2 regions of the Ruegeria sp. AH7 genome follow, and region 1 is predicted to be linked to the other one. Evidence: riboswitches for the same ligand, from Rfam matches in the RefSeq annotation. Region 1 holds a riboswitch; the other holds the start of a gene.
What was found. A riboswitch is a leader RNA that binds a small molecule or an ion and turns the genes downstream of it on or off. The one in region 1 is predicted to bind cobalamin.
Positions count from the first base shown of each region.

Region 2: another riboswitch for cobalamin. It lies ahead of ACR0JX_RS18575 (energy-coupling factor ABC transporter permease); the one in region 1 lies ahead of ACR0JX_RS15240 (aromatic ring-hydroxylating oxygenase subunit alpha).

Region 1 covers NZ_JBQFYF010000006.1:144,690-152,375, reverse strand. The annotation lists gene ACR0JX_RS15265 (aldehyde dehydrogenase family protein) at 1-130, shown strand, start outside; gene ACR0JX_RS15260 (iron-containing alcohol dehydrogenase) at 127-1,272, shown strand; gene ACR0JX_RS15255 (MarR family winged helix-turn-helix transcriptional regulator) at 1,303-1,752, opposite strand; gene ACR0JX_RS15250 (multicopper oxidase domain-containing protein) at 1,815-3,284, shown strand; gene ACR0JX_RS15245 (FAD-binding oxidoreductase) at 3,333-4,412, opposite strand; gene ACR0JX_RS15240 (aromatic ring-hydroxylating oxygenase subunit alpha) at 4,418-5,641, opposite strand; cobalamin riboswitch at 5,754-5,957, opposite strand; gene ACR0JX_RS15235 (aminotransferase) at 6,179-7,306, shown strand; gene ACR0JX_RS15230 (helix-turn-helix domain-containing protein) at 7,490-7,686, shown strand, end outside.
Region 2 covers NZ_JBQFYF010000009.1:111,738-119,423, forward strand. The annotation lists gene ACR0JX_RS18565 (amino acid aminotransferase) at 2-1,186, opposite strand; gene sseA (3-mercaptopyruvate sulfurtransferase) at 1,186-2,040, opposite strand; cobalamin riboswitch at 2,184-2,397, shown strand; gene ACR0JX_RS18575 (energy-coupling factor ABC transporter permease) at 2,453-3,130, shown strand; gene ACR0JX_RS18580 (CBU_0592 family membrane protein) at 3,146-3,415, opposite strand; gene ACR0JX_RS18585 (helix-turn-helix domain-containing protein) at 3,415-3,975, opposite strand; gene ilvD (dihydroxy-acid dehydratase) at 4,082-5,914, shown strand; gene ACR0JX_RS18595 (hypothetical protein) at 6,037-6,480, opposite strand; gene ACR0JX_RS18600 (MarR family winged helix-turn-helix transcriptional regulator) at 6,567-6,980, shown strand; gene ACR0JX_RS18605 (sulfotransferase family protein) at 7,108-7,686, opposite strand, start outside.

The sequences.
Region 1 (7,686 bases):
CGATTATCTGGACCCTGCTTTGTGCTGGACCGGATGCAAAGACACCGGGCGCGGTGCAGGCCTGTCAGCTCTCGGCTTTCACGCTGTCACCCGCCCCAAATCCTACCACTTGAAGAAGCTGAAATCATGACCCAAACCGCCAATTGGAGCTATCCTAATCCCATCCGCTTTGGTGCTGGCCGCATCGCCGAGATTGGCGAGGCCTGCGCGGCGGCTGGCATTATGAAACCCCTGCTGATCACAGATCGGGGCCTGGCCGAGAATGAGATCACCAAGCGAACCCTGACGCTGATGGAAAGCGCCGGTTTGGGCACTGGGCTTTTCGCCGAAGTTGACGCCAACCCCACGGATCTAAATGCCGAAGCCGGTGTGGCAGCCTATAATGCGGGCGGCTATGACGGGGTGATCGCTTTTGGCGGTGGATCCGGCCTTGATCTGGCCAAAACCGTTGCCTTCATGGCAGGTCAGACACGACCCATCTGGGATTTCGAAGATATCGGTGATTGGTGGACCCGCGCGGATGCAGATGCCATCGCTCCGGTCGTGGCCGTGCCCACCACGGCAGGAACCGGATCAGAGGTTGGGCGTGCCAGCGTGATCACCAATTCAGAAAGCCATGAAAAGAAGATCATCTTCCACCCCAAGATGCTGCCTGCTCAGGTCATCATGGACCCGGAATTGACCGTTGGCATGCCAAAATTCATCACCGCCGGGACGGGGCTGGATGCCTTCGCCCATTGTGTCGAGGCCTATTCCAGCCCGCACTATCATCCCATGAGCCAAGGCATCGCGCTGGAGGGGATGCGTCTGGTCAAAGAGTATCTGCCCCGTGCCTATGCAGACGGTAGCGATCTGGAAGCACGCGGCCAGATGATGAGCGCGGCGGCTATGGGCGCGACGGCGTTTCAGAAAGGCTTGGGAGCGATCCACGCGCTCAGCCATCCCGTTGGCGCAGTTCATCATACTCACCACGGCACGACCAATGCCGTGTTTATGCCCGCTGTTTTGAAGTTCAACGCCGACGCCATCCGCACGAGGTTTGATCAGGCGGCCGCCTATCTGGGGATTGACGGCGGGTTTGACGGGTTCTGTGCTTTTGTCGACGACTTCAATGCGTCATTCAACATTCCGCTTACGCTGACCGAACTGGGTGTCAAAGACCCGGATTTCGATGCGCTGACCGAGGCCGCTTTGCGCGACCCAAGCGTAGGCGGCAATCCAGTCCCGCTCACGGCACAAAATATCCGAGGCTTGTTCGAAGCGACCAGATAAGGCGCTAGCTATTGCCCGGAATGGCCGCCCCTAAGCTTGGGTGGTTGCAACAAGCTCCTTTAGCAAAGTGCGCAAATGCTCTTTGCTATCGTCCCCCAAGGTCTCGGCGATTTCCGCCTCAATCCCTCTGATCTGATCTGCGGCGCATTTGCGCCAGCGGTGACCTTTTTCTGTTATTGTCACCACCTTATCGCGCTTACTGTCGGGCCCCGCATCAACCCTAACCATGCCCTGTGCGACCAATCGGTCAACCGCCTGCTGCGCGGCCTGACGGGAAAACCCCATCTCTCGATGAATGACAGAGAGTTTAACCGTGCGCCCGCGCAGCTGGGCAAAGACCTGCATATCTGCGGGCCGTATCGCGGCAAACTCTGTCTGTGCCCGAGCATCATCCATGCGCGCGTTCCAATGGGCGATCAAAGTCATCATCATTCCTTTGATGTTCTGGCCCAGAAAGTCATTGTCGTGTTTATCAATCACGGTTGACAATTTGCCTTCATACCTATTTCATCAATCTTAGTTGATATTTATTAGTGACTTCAATGGATCGCAGAACATTTCTGAAAACGTCTGGGGCAACTGCCTTGGCTGCAGGCGGTGGCATGGCCTGGGCCCAATCTGCCCCGCGCATCCTGCCGCTAGTTCCAATGACGGACCTTACAAACGGGATCGAAGAACGCATTTCGCTGACACTGAACCCATCGGCGCATGACTTTGGCACTGGCGCACAAAGCGAGACTTTCGGGATAAATAACAGCTACCTCGGTCCGGTTCTTAAGGCTAAACAAGGCCAAACCCTGCCCTTTGACGTAGTTAACAACATAGGTGACACCTCGACCCTTCATTGGCACGGGCTGCATATTCCGGGAGATGTGGACGGCGGGCCGCATCAAGAGATCGCGCATGGCAGCGTCTGGTCGCCGGATGTGCCGATTGTTCAACACGCTTCGATGAACTGGTTTCATTCGCATATGCATGGCAAAACCGCGCGCCAGACCTATCAAGGGCTTGCCGGTGTCCTGTTGGTCGAAGATGACGGCAGCCTTTCAGCCGATTTGCCGCAGACCTATGGCGTCGATGACTTCACGCTGATCCTTCAGGATAAGATGTTCGATGCAAATGGACCCATGAGCTACAATGTGTCTGCGGCCGTTTTTGAGGATGGCTTTGAAGGCGATACCCTTATCGTTAACGGCGCCATCGCACCCGTTGCGCAAGCGGTTCCGACCGGCCTTGTGCGGCTTCGCATTCTGAATGCCTGTAACGCGCGCTTCCTTGGCCTGTCGATGGAAACCGGACCCATCACGGTGATTGCATCGGACGGAGGGTTTCTGCCCGCACCCGTCGAGGCGGAGAGCATCCTGATGTCGCCTGGTGAAAGGTATGAGGTGCTCGTAGATTTGAGCGCGCTTGAGGCGAACGCCTTGAATGTCAATCTGAGCGGGAACGGTGGCGGGTTCTTTGCCAACCTTTTTGGAGGGAGCCAAACAGTGACTGCTTTGCGGTTGGCGAGAACCGCACAGACCGGTTTTACCGGGTCAATGCCGACCAAACTTGCCAATCTCTCCCCAGCCCAACCCTCTGAGGCGACAGTCACGCGATCCTTTGAGTTGAACATGAATGTAGGGGCAGATCTTGCCGCACTTGCGCTGGCGTGGGACAATTTCTGCGGCAATGCAGGCGCGATGGCCATCAACGGTTTGCCAATGAAAATGGACCGGATTGATGAGACGGTCAGAAAAGGCGATACCGAAATCTGGCGTATCTCAGTTGATGATCAACTGCACCCCTTTCACATCCACGGTTGTTCCTTCCGCATTCTCTCGCAAAACGGAGACCCCGTCCCCGCCTATGCGCAAGGCTGGAAAGATATGGTCCATGTCGAGGATGGCTGGTCCGAAGTTCTGGTGCGGTTCGACCATAATGCGCTTTCTGACGCGCCCTATATGTATCACTGCCACATCCTGGAACATGAAGATTGCGGCATGATGGGGCAGTTCACCGTGTCATAGACCGAATAAACAAACTGCCCCGGGGCGCATCCCGGGGCGGTTTTGAGACTAAACCTCTACTTCTACCTTACCGATCGGGTTGGAACAGCAGGCAAGAATGTAACCGGCTTCGATATCGTCTTCGGATATCCCACCATTGTGAACCATATGCACCTCACCTGCTGTTTTTCTAACCTTGCAGGTCCCGCAAACGCCGAACGTACAGCCCGAGGGGATGTTCAACCCAACCGACCGTGCAGCGACCAGAACCGTGTCGGTTTCGGCAACTTTGGCAGTCACGCCGGAGCTTGCGAACACAATCTCAGCCTTGCTGTCATCATCTGGGATAACATCATCCAGCTCTGGCTGATCGGCCTCGGTTTCAACCGGGGCACCAAAGCTTTCCTGATGATAGTTGTCCATATCATAGCCCAGCCCGACCAGAGCATCGCGTACCGCCTGCATGAACGGTTCCGGGCCGCAGCAATAGACTTCACGCTCCAAATAGTCAGGCGCCATCAGGCCCAGCATCAACTGGTTGAACTGCCCCTGATACCCCGTCCAAGGGCGATAGCGATCGGGCTCTTCAACAACGAATTTCAGATCTAGGCCAGGGGTTCGGCTGGCCATGTGTTCCAGCCGCTGGCGAAAGATGATCTCGGACGGTCGCTTGGCGCAGTTGATAAAGACAATATCCAGATCACGCCCCTCATCCCACATGCAGGTGGTCATCGACATCATCGGCGTGATCCCGGACCCAGCAGAGATGAACAGATATTTGCCAGCGGTGCTTTCAACATTCGAAAACAACCCGGCTGGTCCGATGGCTTTGATCCGCATGCCGGGTTGCAGGTTGTCCAGCATCCAGCGCGTTCCAATACTGTCGGGCTGGGCCTTGGCAGTGATGGTGATCGACCGTGGCCGCGAGGGAGAAGAAGAGATCGTGTAAGTGCGATGCACAATCCCACCCGGCTGTCCAGGAGCCGGGATTTCAAGGGTCAGAAACTGCCCTGGATGGTACGCAAACATCGAGCCGGATGGAGCGCGAAAGGTGAAACTGGCAGTGTTGGCCAACTCGGGCACGACCGAGACGCATTCCAGTGTTTCGCTGTCCTGCCAGATATTCGCAACCGCGTTGAGATCTTTCATCACCGTTACTCCGCCGCGATTGTTTCTAGGGCCGTCCGACCGGCCAACGTGTTGCAATACCAATCCACGAATTGCAGCACACCAGATTCCTGCGTCGGCGAATACGGGCCAGGCAGATAGGCCGGGCTGTTGATACCCAACTGATTATCCTCGACCACCTGACGGTCTTCGTCATTGGTGGCAATCCAGACCTCGGTCAGACGTTTCAGATCGTAATCGACCCCTTCAACGGCATCCTTGTGAACCAGCCATTTGGTTGTGACCTCGGTTTCAATCGGGCTGATTGGTGTGACGCGGAACACGATGGAATGATCAGCCAGAAAGTGGTTCCAGGTTGTTGGGTAGTGAAATTTCAACAACGCCCCTGCATCCGCAAAAGGCGACCGGCCAAGCCAGCGCCGCACGGCGGATTTCCCATCCATCGTATAGCTTTGCGCCCCTTCTTTCAGAGGCATCCGGGCCATACGAAATTGCCCGTCATCATGCAGGTAGAATTGCGAGGGCATCCCGGCGGCTTCGCACCTGTCAAAATGGGCTTGCATATGCAGCGGCGTCTCACCCCCTTCGATCCCTGTGACTGCAGGATCATCAGGGAATGTGCGGCATAGCGCGGGATGGTTGCCACCGCAGTGGTAACACTCGCGGTTATTTTCCCAAACCAGCTTCCAGTTGCCTTTCTCAACAATCGAACTTTCAAAAGCCACTTTGGCGTTGCCCAAATCATGCGGCTCCAGATAAGGGCGCGCGGTATTGGCAAACATGTCGAAATCTGGGGCGTTGTCCGCAAGACAGATGTAAACCAACCCGGCAAGCTCACGGCAATGGACGGTCTTCAACCCATGCTGTTTCGGATCGAAATCCGGCCCCATATCGCGCGCCCACAGCAATGAACCATCGAGCTCGTAGGTCCATTGGTGATAGGGGCAAACCAGCTTAGGCGCATTGCCTTTTGCAGCCTTGCAGATGATCGAACCACGGTGGCGGCAGGTGTTGTGAAATGCCCTGATTTGGTTGTCGGCACCACGCACAATGACAACGCGGTAGGCACCCACAGTATAGGTTACGTAGTCCCCTGCTTTCACCAGCTCGCAGGCCGGAATGGCAAACAGCCAATCGCGATAGTGGATGGCTTCAAGATCGGCCTGAAATACCTGGGGGTCTGTATAAAACGCCTGCTCGAGCGCGTGATCAGGGATGCGACGTGCCAACAGGCTTTGAATGCTGTTCATTTCTGGCTCTCCTGCCGCGCCCCGCGGCATTGCTTGGGCAGATGACAAGGAGGAACCGTCCGGAGGCGCGCGAGGATCACGTCCGAAACATGTGCCCCCACCGCCACCCGCGGTTTGACATATCTGCAAGGCTGGTTTCCGGACTTGAAAGGGGCTTGCGCCCGGTTGCGACACCTTCCCGGGATCCTCGTCCCAGTGGTTGATTGCCGAACCTGACCTTCCTTACCGTTGCGGGGGCAGTGCCGGAATTTCACCGGCTTCCCAATTCTCCGCTGTCTGAGACTCAAACAACGGCACCTCACATGCACAGGATAGAGTCGCGCGGTTCTTATGCTGAGAGACTTGCGACATTTTCAGTTTCAAAACAGACATCTCGATGTTCGGGTCGGATCCGGGTTTGTGCAGTAAAACCCCTGGATACATTTCAGGCACAAACCCGCAATCTTCCGCTTGGCTGGTTTGGCGGTATAAGACATCTTCATAACCGTGCGTCCGTTGCGTGCCATCGCCCCAAATGCTGAAAGTAGGAGAGCCCCAATGGAAATCAGACCGTTTGGTGTTGAGATGTGGATGAATGAGTTCGAGACGACCTGCGAACTCAATCTGGCTGAGACCTGCGTTCAATCCATCACGCTGGGCGAACTGTTCGACATGGCGGGTCAGCACAATAGCATTCTGAATGATCTGTCATCCATGAAGATGACCTATGGCGAAATAGAAGGATCAGAACGCCTGCGCGATGCGATCTGTGGCCTGTATGACAGTCAGGGCCGTGATAATATCCTAACAACGCACGGAACCATCGGCGCGAACTCTCTGGTGCATCAGACGCTGGTTTCGCGTGGTGATCACGTGATCTCTGTAATCCCGACCTATCAGCAACACTATTCCATCCCCGAAAGCATCGGTGCCGAAATCGAACTGCTGCACTTACGGCCTGAAAACGCCTTTTTGCCCGATCTGGACGAGTTGCGGGCGATGGTGCGATCCGATACGCGCCTGATTGCGATCAACAATCCCAACAACCCGACAGGGTCGCTGATGGATCGCACATTGCTGGAACAAATCGTCGAAATCGCACGTGGTGTCGATGCCTGGTTGCTTTGTGACGAGGTCTATCGCGGAACAGATCAGACAGGCGACGGCTTCACCGCCGCAGTCGCAGACCTGTACGAAAAAGGGATCAGCACGGCAGGCATGTCCAAGGCCTATTCGCTGGCCGGGTTACGGGTTGGCTGGATCGCCGGACCCAAAGAGTTGCTGCATGACGTGATGATCCACCGGGACTACAACACGATATCGGTCGGCAAGATCGACGAAATGCTAGCCGCCATGGCGCTGGAACATCGCGACAAGATACTGGCGCGGGCGCACCGGATCACTCGCGAAAACTTGCGGATCGTTCAGGATTGGATCGTAAACGAACCGCTGCTTAGCTGGGTGCCGCCAAAATCCGGCACTACGGCCTTGTTGAAATACGAACTACCAATGTCTTCGCGCGATCTATGCGTGACGCTGTTGCAAGAAGAAGGTGTGATGCTGACGCCGGGCAGCGCAATGGACATGGAGGGCTGGCTGCGGCTTGGATACACCAACCCAACCGAAGATTTGAAAGCCGGGCTGGCCCGGTTCTCGCAGTTTCTGGCACGCCACGCCAAGTCGTAGCGCGCCGAACGGCCGCGCAAGAATATAGATTAAACCTGTCTAACGCAGTCTCAAACGTCCTGTCCGATCAAAAGAGACGACAAATCCCATGAAATTGGTAGATGTCAGATCGCATGCTGTAGAGGGCATGAAGAGGCTGCAGCGCAAGACCATCCGTGGTCGATTTTCAGAGAGTAAGTAATATTGGAATCCGCCACCCAATTCGTTGATACCGCCTTTATCGGGCTCTGCCTGTTTTGTGCTAACCTGCTGTTTCTACGAAAGCGCGATACCGGTGTGTTCATGCCACTGGCCGCGCTGTTTCTTATACAAGGCCTGTCCTCTCTTGGCGCTTTGATCGCCGACGCGTCGGGAAGTGAGGACGAGTTCAATCTTGTGAT
Region 2 (7,686 bases), on a different contig from region 1:
ATTAGACCCCGACGTCGACAATCGCCTGTGCCAAGATCGGAACGGTCGTCGCGTTCAGACCTGCGATGTTCAGGCGGCTGTCCCCCACCATGTATATGCCATGATCGTTGCGCAGTTGCTCGACCAGTTCGGGGGCCGCGCCGAGGCGTGAGAACATACCGCGGTGCTGGGCGACAAAGCCGAACCGGTCTGATCCGGTCAGCCTCTGCAACTCGTCGGCCAGTTGCTGACGCAGCCCCAGCATCGAAAGGCGCACCTCCTCCAGCTCAGCGGCCCAATCTGCGCGCAAGGCGTCGTCGTTCAGGATGGTGGTCACGACCCGTGCGCCATGGTCCGGCGGAAACGAGTAGTTCTGGCGGTTCAGGAAGGCCAGCGTGCTCTGGTTCAGCGCGGTCTGCGCCGCTTCATCGCTGATTGCCATCAGCAGGCCGGTACGCTCGCGGTACACGCCGAAATTCTTGGAACATGACGCCGCGATCAGGCAGCGCTTGACCGACGATGCCACCAGACGGGTTGCCTGCGCGTCTTCCTCAAGACCGTCGCCGAAACCCTGATAGGCGATGTCGATCATGGCAACCAGCCCAAGCTCGTTGATCAGGTTCACCACCTCTTGCCACTGCACGGGGTTCAAGTTTGCGCCGGTCGGGTTATGGCAGCAACCATGCAGCAGAACCACGTCGCCCGCCTTGGCAGTTTTCAGGTCCTCGATCATACCGTCGAAATCGACGCCGCGGGTTTCGCCGTCAAAATAGCGATACGGAACCGCCTCGATACCCAAGTAGCTCAGGATCGACAGGTGGTTTGGCCATGTCGGGTTCGATACAAACACGCGCGCCTCAGGATTGGCCATGCGGATCATCTCGAACGCTTGACGGCAGGCACCCGTCCCGCCCGGTGTCGCAACGGCGGCAATTTTGGTACGCGGCACCGTATCGCCAAGGATCAGCCCGATCATCGCATCGGCATAGGCCGGATCACCTGCCAGACCGGTATAGGCTTTGCTTTCCTGCTCCTCCAGAATGCGCTTTTCAGCGGCTTTGACCGCACGCATTACCGGGGTAACACCTTCGGCATTCTTGTAGACGCCGACACCCAGGTCGATCTTCTGATCACGCGGGTCTTCGCGGTACATCTGCATCAGCGCCAGGATTTTGTCGGCGGGCTGCGGTTTGAGGTTCTCGAACATCAGATCTCTCCGGTTGCGACGGGCAGGGTTGGGAAGGCACCCCATTCAGCCCAGGAGCCGTCATAAAGCGCGTGGTCTTTTTTGCCCATGCGTTCAAGCGCAAGGCTTAGGATTGCAGCGGTCACGCCTGAACCGCACGAGGTGATCGCCGGTTTAGTCAGATCCACGCCTGCGGCCTCAAACACGGCGCGGCACGCATCGGGCGACTTCATCGTGCCGTCACTATTTAGCAGGCTGCCAAAGGGCACGTTGCGCGAGCCTGGTATGTGGCCCGATCGCAGCCCTTCGCGCGGTTCAGCCTCGGTTCCGGCAAAGCGGGCGGCGGCACGGGCATCGATGATCTCATGATCAGCCAGTTTGGCGGCGGCGGACACCTGTGTTACGTCGCGTACCAGATGGTTCTGTACCCGGACGGTCATATGGCGATCCCGGATCACAGGGGGCAGATCTTCGAACTCTCGCCCTTCGGCCTGCCATTTCGGCAAACCCCCGTCCAGAACGGCGATATTCTCTTGCCCCATCAGACGGAACAGCCACCAGACCCGCGCGGCCGACATCAGCCCGGCCCCGTCATAGACGACCACCTGATGACCATCGCCCACGCCGATCGCCCGCAGGCGTGACATGAACTTCTCGACCGGCGGCGCCATATGCGGCAGGTCCGAGCGGTGGTCCGAAATGTCATCAATATCGAAGAAGCGCGCGCCGGGGATGTGGCCCGCGTCATATTCCGCCTTGGCATCGCGATTCTGCGCAGGCAGGTACCACGACCCGTCCAGAATCCGCAGATCCGGGTCCTTGATATGCGCGGCCAGCCATTCGGTAGATACCAGGGTTTTCGGATCGTCTTGCATCAAAGCCTCCCCTAAGCGAGTCTGAGTTTCCCTATATCCGAGCGGCCAAACGTGCAAGCCATGCCAACGCCTGCACCCCCCGGCACACTGACAATTTTTTCCAAACATACACGTTTGCCTGCTTGACAGGCGGCACGCCGTACCAGACACCTGCCTGACATGGTTTCCAAAGGGGAATTCCCCCTGAAGAATGAAAAGGGAATCCGGTGCGACAGTACCTGTCAATTCCGGAACTGCCCCCGCAACTGTAAGCGGAGTTTCGCCCCATCATGGCCACTGACCGAAGCAATCGGTTGGGAAGGCCGGGATCGAAGCCAATCCGCAAGTCAGGAGACCTGCCATGTGCAAACCGGGCGAAAGCCCAATTTTTAAACCTTTCTGCCGTCGGGTGTGACGGGAAGGAGACCAAACTATGCATATCGAACCGGGCGTCGTAAATGGCGCCAAACTTGTCTTGAGCTACGCCACCGCAACTGGCGCAGGGCTCTATACCGCTAAACTGGCATGGGACAGCCTGAAAAGCAGCGGCCTTGCCAGCCTCGCCATTCGCTCAGCCCTGACCACCGGGCTGGTTTTTACCTTCTTTGAGGTGTTGCCACACTTCCCGGTCGGGGTGTCGGAAGTTCACTTCATTCTGGGATCGACCCTGTTTTTGTTGTTCGGTGCGGCCCCTGCCGCCATCGGCCTGATCGCGGGCTTGTTTATTCAGGGGTTTTTCCTGGCGCCTTTCGACCTGCCTCAGTTCGGGATGAACATGACAACGCTGCTGTTACCGTTGTTTGCCTTGCAGGCCTTGGCCAACCGCATCATTGCGCCGAATACGGCCTATATTGATCTGAAGTATTCTCAGGCACTTGCGCTGTCGACGGCCTATCAGGGCGGTGTCGTCGTCTGGGTGGCGTTCTGGGCCTTTTATGGCCAGGGATTTGGTGCAGAAAACCTCGCCGCCGTTGTCAGCTTTGGCGGTGCGTACCTCCTGGTTATCCTGATAGAACCACTGGCTGATTTGGCCGTGTTGGCCGCAGCAAAATCCATGCGGGATCTGGGTCGGATTGGGCTGTTTACACCCCGCCTCCATAACGCTGCATAGCCCTTTTGCGCCGCGCTACCCTGCGCGGCGCAACCTGAAATGCTGAATGATTCCGATCACGCTGATGATGATCCAGAAGCCTTCAATCAACATCGACGCCAGATTGAAGTTCTGAAGCAGTGAATAGACGATCAAAACAGACCCCAGCAGGTTCACCACGGGAAAAGCCAGATCTTCGGAATTCATGTACCGCATCTGCGTGGCGAAATAGGCGGCAACCACGATCAGAGCCCCGAAGGAACCGATGGCGTCCACGATGGTCAGACTGTTGAAAAACTCACTCATCAATGAACCTTGCCGTTTTCCTGAACATCCGGCTGTTGCGCATAGTGATGCATGTTCAAAAACGCCGCCCCTTCAGCACCTGCGCGATATCCGTGCGGGACATCCGCTGCAAATCGAAGTCCCTGCCCCGTTTGCAAAGACACCCAAGCCTCACCTTTCAGAATGTCCAGCGTGCCGCTGAGCACAAAGACCTCCTCGGTCACACCAGCGGCATGGGCAGGGGACTCATGGCTTTGGTTCGGGTCGAGGTTGACGTGAAATGTCTCTGCCCCCAAGGCCGGATCAAAGGGGAAAACGATCTTGACCTCGATACTGCCGGGAAAGGTAACGGTTTGAAAAACCGACGGATCACCATTCACGGTGTCGATCAACGCGCTGAGCGGCAGCTGAAATCCTTTGGCAATCTTCCAGAGCGTGGCGATCGTCGGGCTTGATTCGCCGCGTTCGATCTGACCTAGCATCGCTTTGCTGACACCGGTGATTTCGGCAACTTTCGACAGGCTCAACCCCGAAGCGGCCCGCACATCCCTTAGTTTCAGTGTTATTTCGTCCGGAGCCATGCCGTTGTCTTTCGAATCCTCTTGTGCGTTATAGCGCACATATGGTACGTGCGCTATAACGCACATTCCCCGCATATCGCAACCGGGGCAAAAGGGAAACAGCATCATGCCAATGTACCGATCCAGAACCTCTACCCACGGCCGCAACATGGCCGGTGCCCGCGGCCTGTGGCGTGCCACCGGTATGCAGGACGATGATTTCGGCAAGCCGATCATCGCCATTGTCAACTCCTTCACTCAATTCGTGCCGGGTCACGTCCACCTGAAGGATTTGGGCCAGATGGTCGCGCGAGAGGTTGAAAAGGCTGGCGGTGTTGCCAAGGAATTCAACACCATCGCGGTGGATGACGGCATCGCCATGGGCCACGACGGGATGCTCTATTCCTTACCCTCGCGCGAAGTAATCGCGGATTCGGTGGAATACATGGTCAACGCCCATTGCGCCGATGCGATGGTCTGTATCTCGAACTGTGACAAGATCACGCCAGGCATGTTGATGGCTGCGATGCGTCTGAACGTTCCAGCGATCTTTGTCTCGGGCGGGCCGATGGAGGCTGGTAAAATCGACATCGCTGATCTGGATGCCAAGAAGATCGACCTTGTAGATGCCATGGTCGCCGCCGCTGACGACCGGTTCACCGACGAGCAGGTTCAGCATATCGAGGAAAACGCCTGCCCCACTTGCGGCTCGTGCTCGGGCATGTTCACGGCGAACTCAATGAATTGTCTGGCCGAGGCACTGGGTTTGGCACTGCCAGGCAATGGCTCCACCCTCGCCACTCATGCGGACCGCAAACAGCTGTTCCTTGAAGCGGGTCGCCGGATCGTCGAGATCACCAAGCGGCACTACGATCTGGACGAAAAAGGCTTCCTACCACGCGAGATCGCAACGTTTGATGCGTTCGAGAACGCCATGAGCCTGGATATCGCCATGGGTGGATCGACCAACACGGTCCTGCATCTGCTGGCAATCGCCCACGAAGGCGGCGTCGATTTCACCATGTCCGACATGGACCGGTTAAGCCGTAAGGTGCCGTGCCTGTGCAAAGTCGCACCGAACACCGAGAATGTGCATATGGAGGACGTCCACCGCGCCGGTGGCATCTTCTCGATCCTCGGTGAACTCAGCCGCGCTGGGTTGTTCCACAACCACTGCAGCACTGTTCACACGCCGACCATGGGCGAAGCAATTGCCAATTGGGACATCAAGGTTGCCAACAACCCGGCGGCGCAGGACCTGTTCAAGGCAGCCCCGGGCGGTGTACGCACCACGCAGGCGTTCAGCCAGTCGAACCGGTACAAGGAACTGGACACCGACCGCGAAGGCGGTGTGATCCGGTCCAAGGAACATGCGTTTTCGCAAGATGGCGGTCTGGCCGTTCTGTTCGGCAATATCGCCCGCGACGGCTGTATCGTGAAAACAGCGGGTGTGGATTCCAGTAGCCTGACCTTCACCGGCTCGGCCTATGTCTGCGAAAGCCAGGATCAGGCGGTCAGCGACATCCTGACCGGCAAGGTGAAAGAGGGTGACGTGGTCGTCATCCGCTACGAAGGCCCTCGCGGTGGGCCGGGGATGCAGGAAATGCTCTACCCAACCTCTTATCTGAAATCCAAAGGTCTGGGCAAAGCCTGCGCTTTGTTAACCGATGGTCGCTTCTCGGGCGGTACATCGGGCCTGTCCATCGGCCATGTCTCACCCGAGGCGGCCGAAGGCGGCGTGATCGGTCTGGTCCGTCAGGGTGACACGATCGAGATCGACATCCCAAACCGCTCAATCCATCTGGCTGTGTCGGATGAGGAACTGGCGCAGCGACGCGCCGAGCAAGACGAAAAAGGCTGGGAACCGGCAGAACCACGCAAGCGCAAGGTCTCTACCGCGCTGAAAGCCTATGCCAAACTGACCACCAGCGCCGCCAAAGGGGCCGTGCGTCAGGTTTGAGTCGGAAACCACTCAACAAATACGGCCCACCCATCTGGTGGGCTGTTTTTGTTCTGTAGCGTGGGAGGAAGCAGGCTTCAGATCTATGACCTCAAACGCCCACTTTCAATTTCATCAACTTCTTAGGAAGTCACTCGTCTGACGGAAAACCAGACCCAAAAGCTCAGTGCAACCGCTGACGCTGAAATAATAGTTATGATGGTCCCCGGTACGAAATTAACGTAGCCGGGAAAATCGACAAATAGCAGATAGCCGACATCGGCAAGACCGCCGACCATACCTGTTACCCAAATGGCAGTTATGTTTTTCCGCCAGATAAAGATTGCGCCGATGATCGTCGCGATGCCGAACCAACCTAGGTTCCATCCATGCTGATTGAGTACGCCTTCCACTGCTGTGTGATAGTCGGCTTCAAGCGCAACCGGATCAACGGCATCGGCAATAGCTTGAAACCCCACCGTGGCATCACTCATTAGCACCATCACACCCGCGAGCGTATGTACCAATCCCCAAATAATCCAAAGGACCGCGGCAATCTTGAGCGCCAGTGTATGTGGGGCTGTCATGTCGTCTTCCTTGTCATTGAAGCCAAGAGGCCATCTCGTTAAGTTGATTTTGTCCATTAAACAAAAAAGTAGACTTAGTCAACTAAATGCAAGACACCGATCTCGCCCTACTTATAGACCGCTTGATGCGCAAAATTCATTCTGGACTACAGGAACGCGCGCCCGGCTTTGATAGAGAGGCAGTTGGGCCCGGCGGGGGCATTGTGCTGATGACGCTTGCGGATGCCGGGCGGATCAGCATGAATGAACTCACAAAACGTGTCGCTCGCGACAAATCACAAATGACGCGTATGGTCCGATCTTTAGAAGCCAAAGGGCTTGTACGGCGAGAAGTGGCTCCAGACGATGGTCGCGTCAGCTTGATCTTTTTGACGCCCAAAGGATCGGAGATTGTTGGGGAACTAATGCAGACAGTCGCAGAGGTTGTCGGCGAAATCCTAGAGCCAATTTCAAAGAGTGAACGAAAGACCCTTCAGTCGCTGCTCGCACAGGTCGTTTAGGAGTGCTCAGTAAGGGAACGGACGCTCGTAGCCATCACAGCATTTTGCACCTTGGGCTCGAAGCAGAAACAGACGTACAAATCGTGTTCCAAGCAGATGCATCTTTGCCAGGGGCGCCCATTGCCCCTCAATCGCCCAATTTGGCGTGCACCTCGTCCAGATCGATCTCACCGATGGGCATCTTGTTCCCGGGGTTTTCGAAATCATATTTGAACAGCTCGAAGTCCTGTTTGTAGATTTCATAGACCAGATGCATCGACAGATCGTCGAAATAATCCTCGACCGGATGCGAGCGTTTTGGGCCATGCCCCTCGGATTCGTTGAATCGCGGGATGTCGGACAATGTCACCGGATGGGCGGTTTCGACGTGGTCCAGAACACCCTGCATCCCGTCATTGAACGCCTCGGTCCAGAAAATCCGATCATACTGACCGCCATTCACTATAAAGGTCGACACATGCCCCGACATGGCTGACCAGTGGATATCCGGGTCCATCGGGCGGCGCCAACGGATCGTGTCGCGCGCAAACAGCAGGAACCGGCGGAAGCTGGCAATCTGGTCAAACTCGCCCTTGCCATCATCGCCGCCCACTTCGATCCCATAGTTGTAGATCAGTGTCGGCACCAGATTACCCCGATAGCGTTTGCCGTTGCGCTGAATGCCGCAAATTTTGTCGAAGAATGAACTGAGGATGCGGGTGTAAGG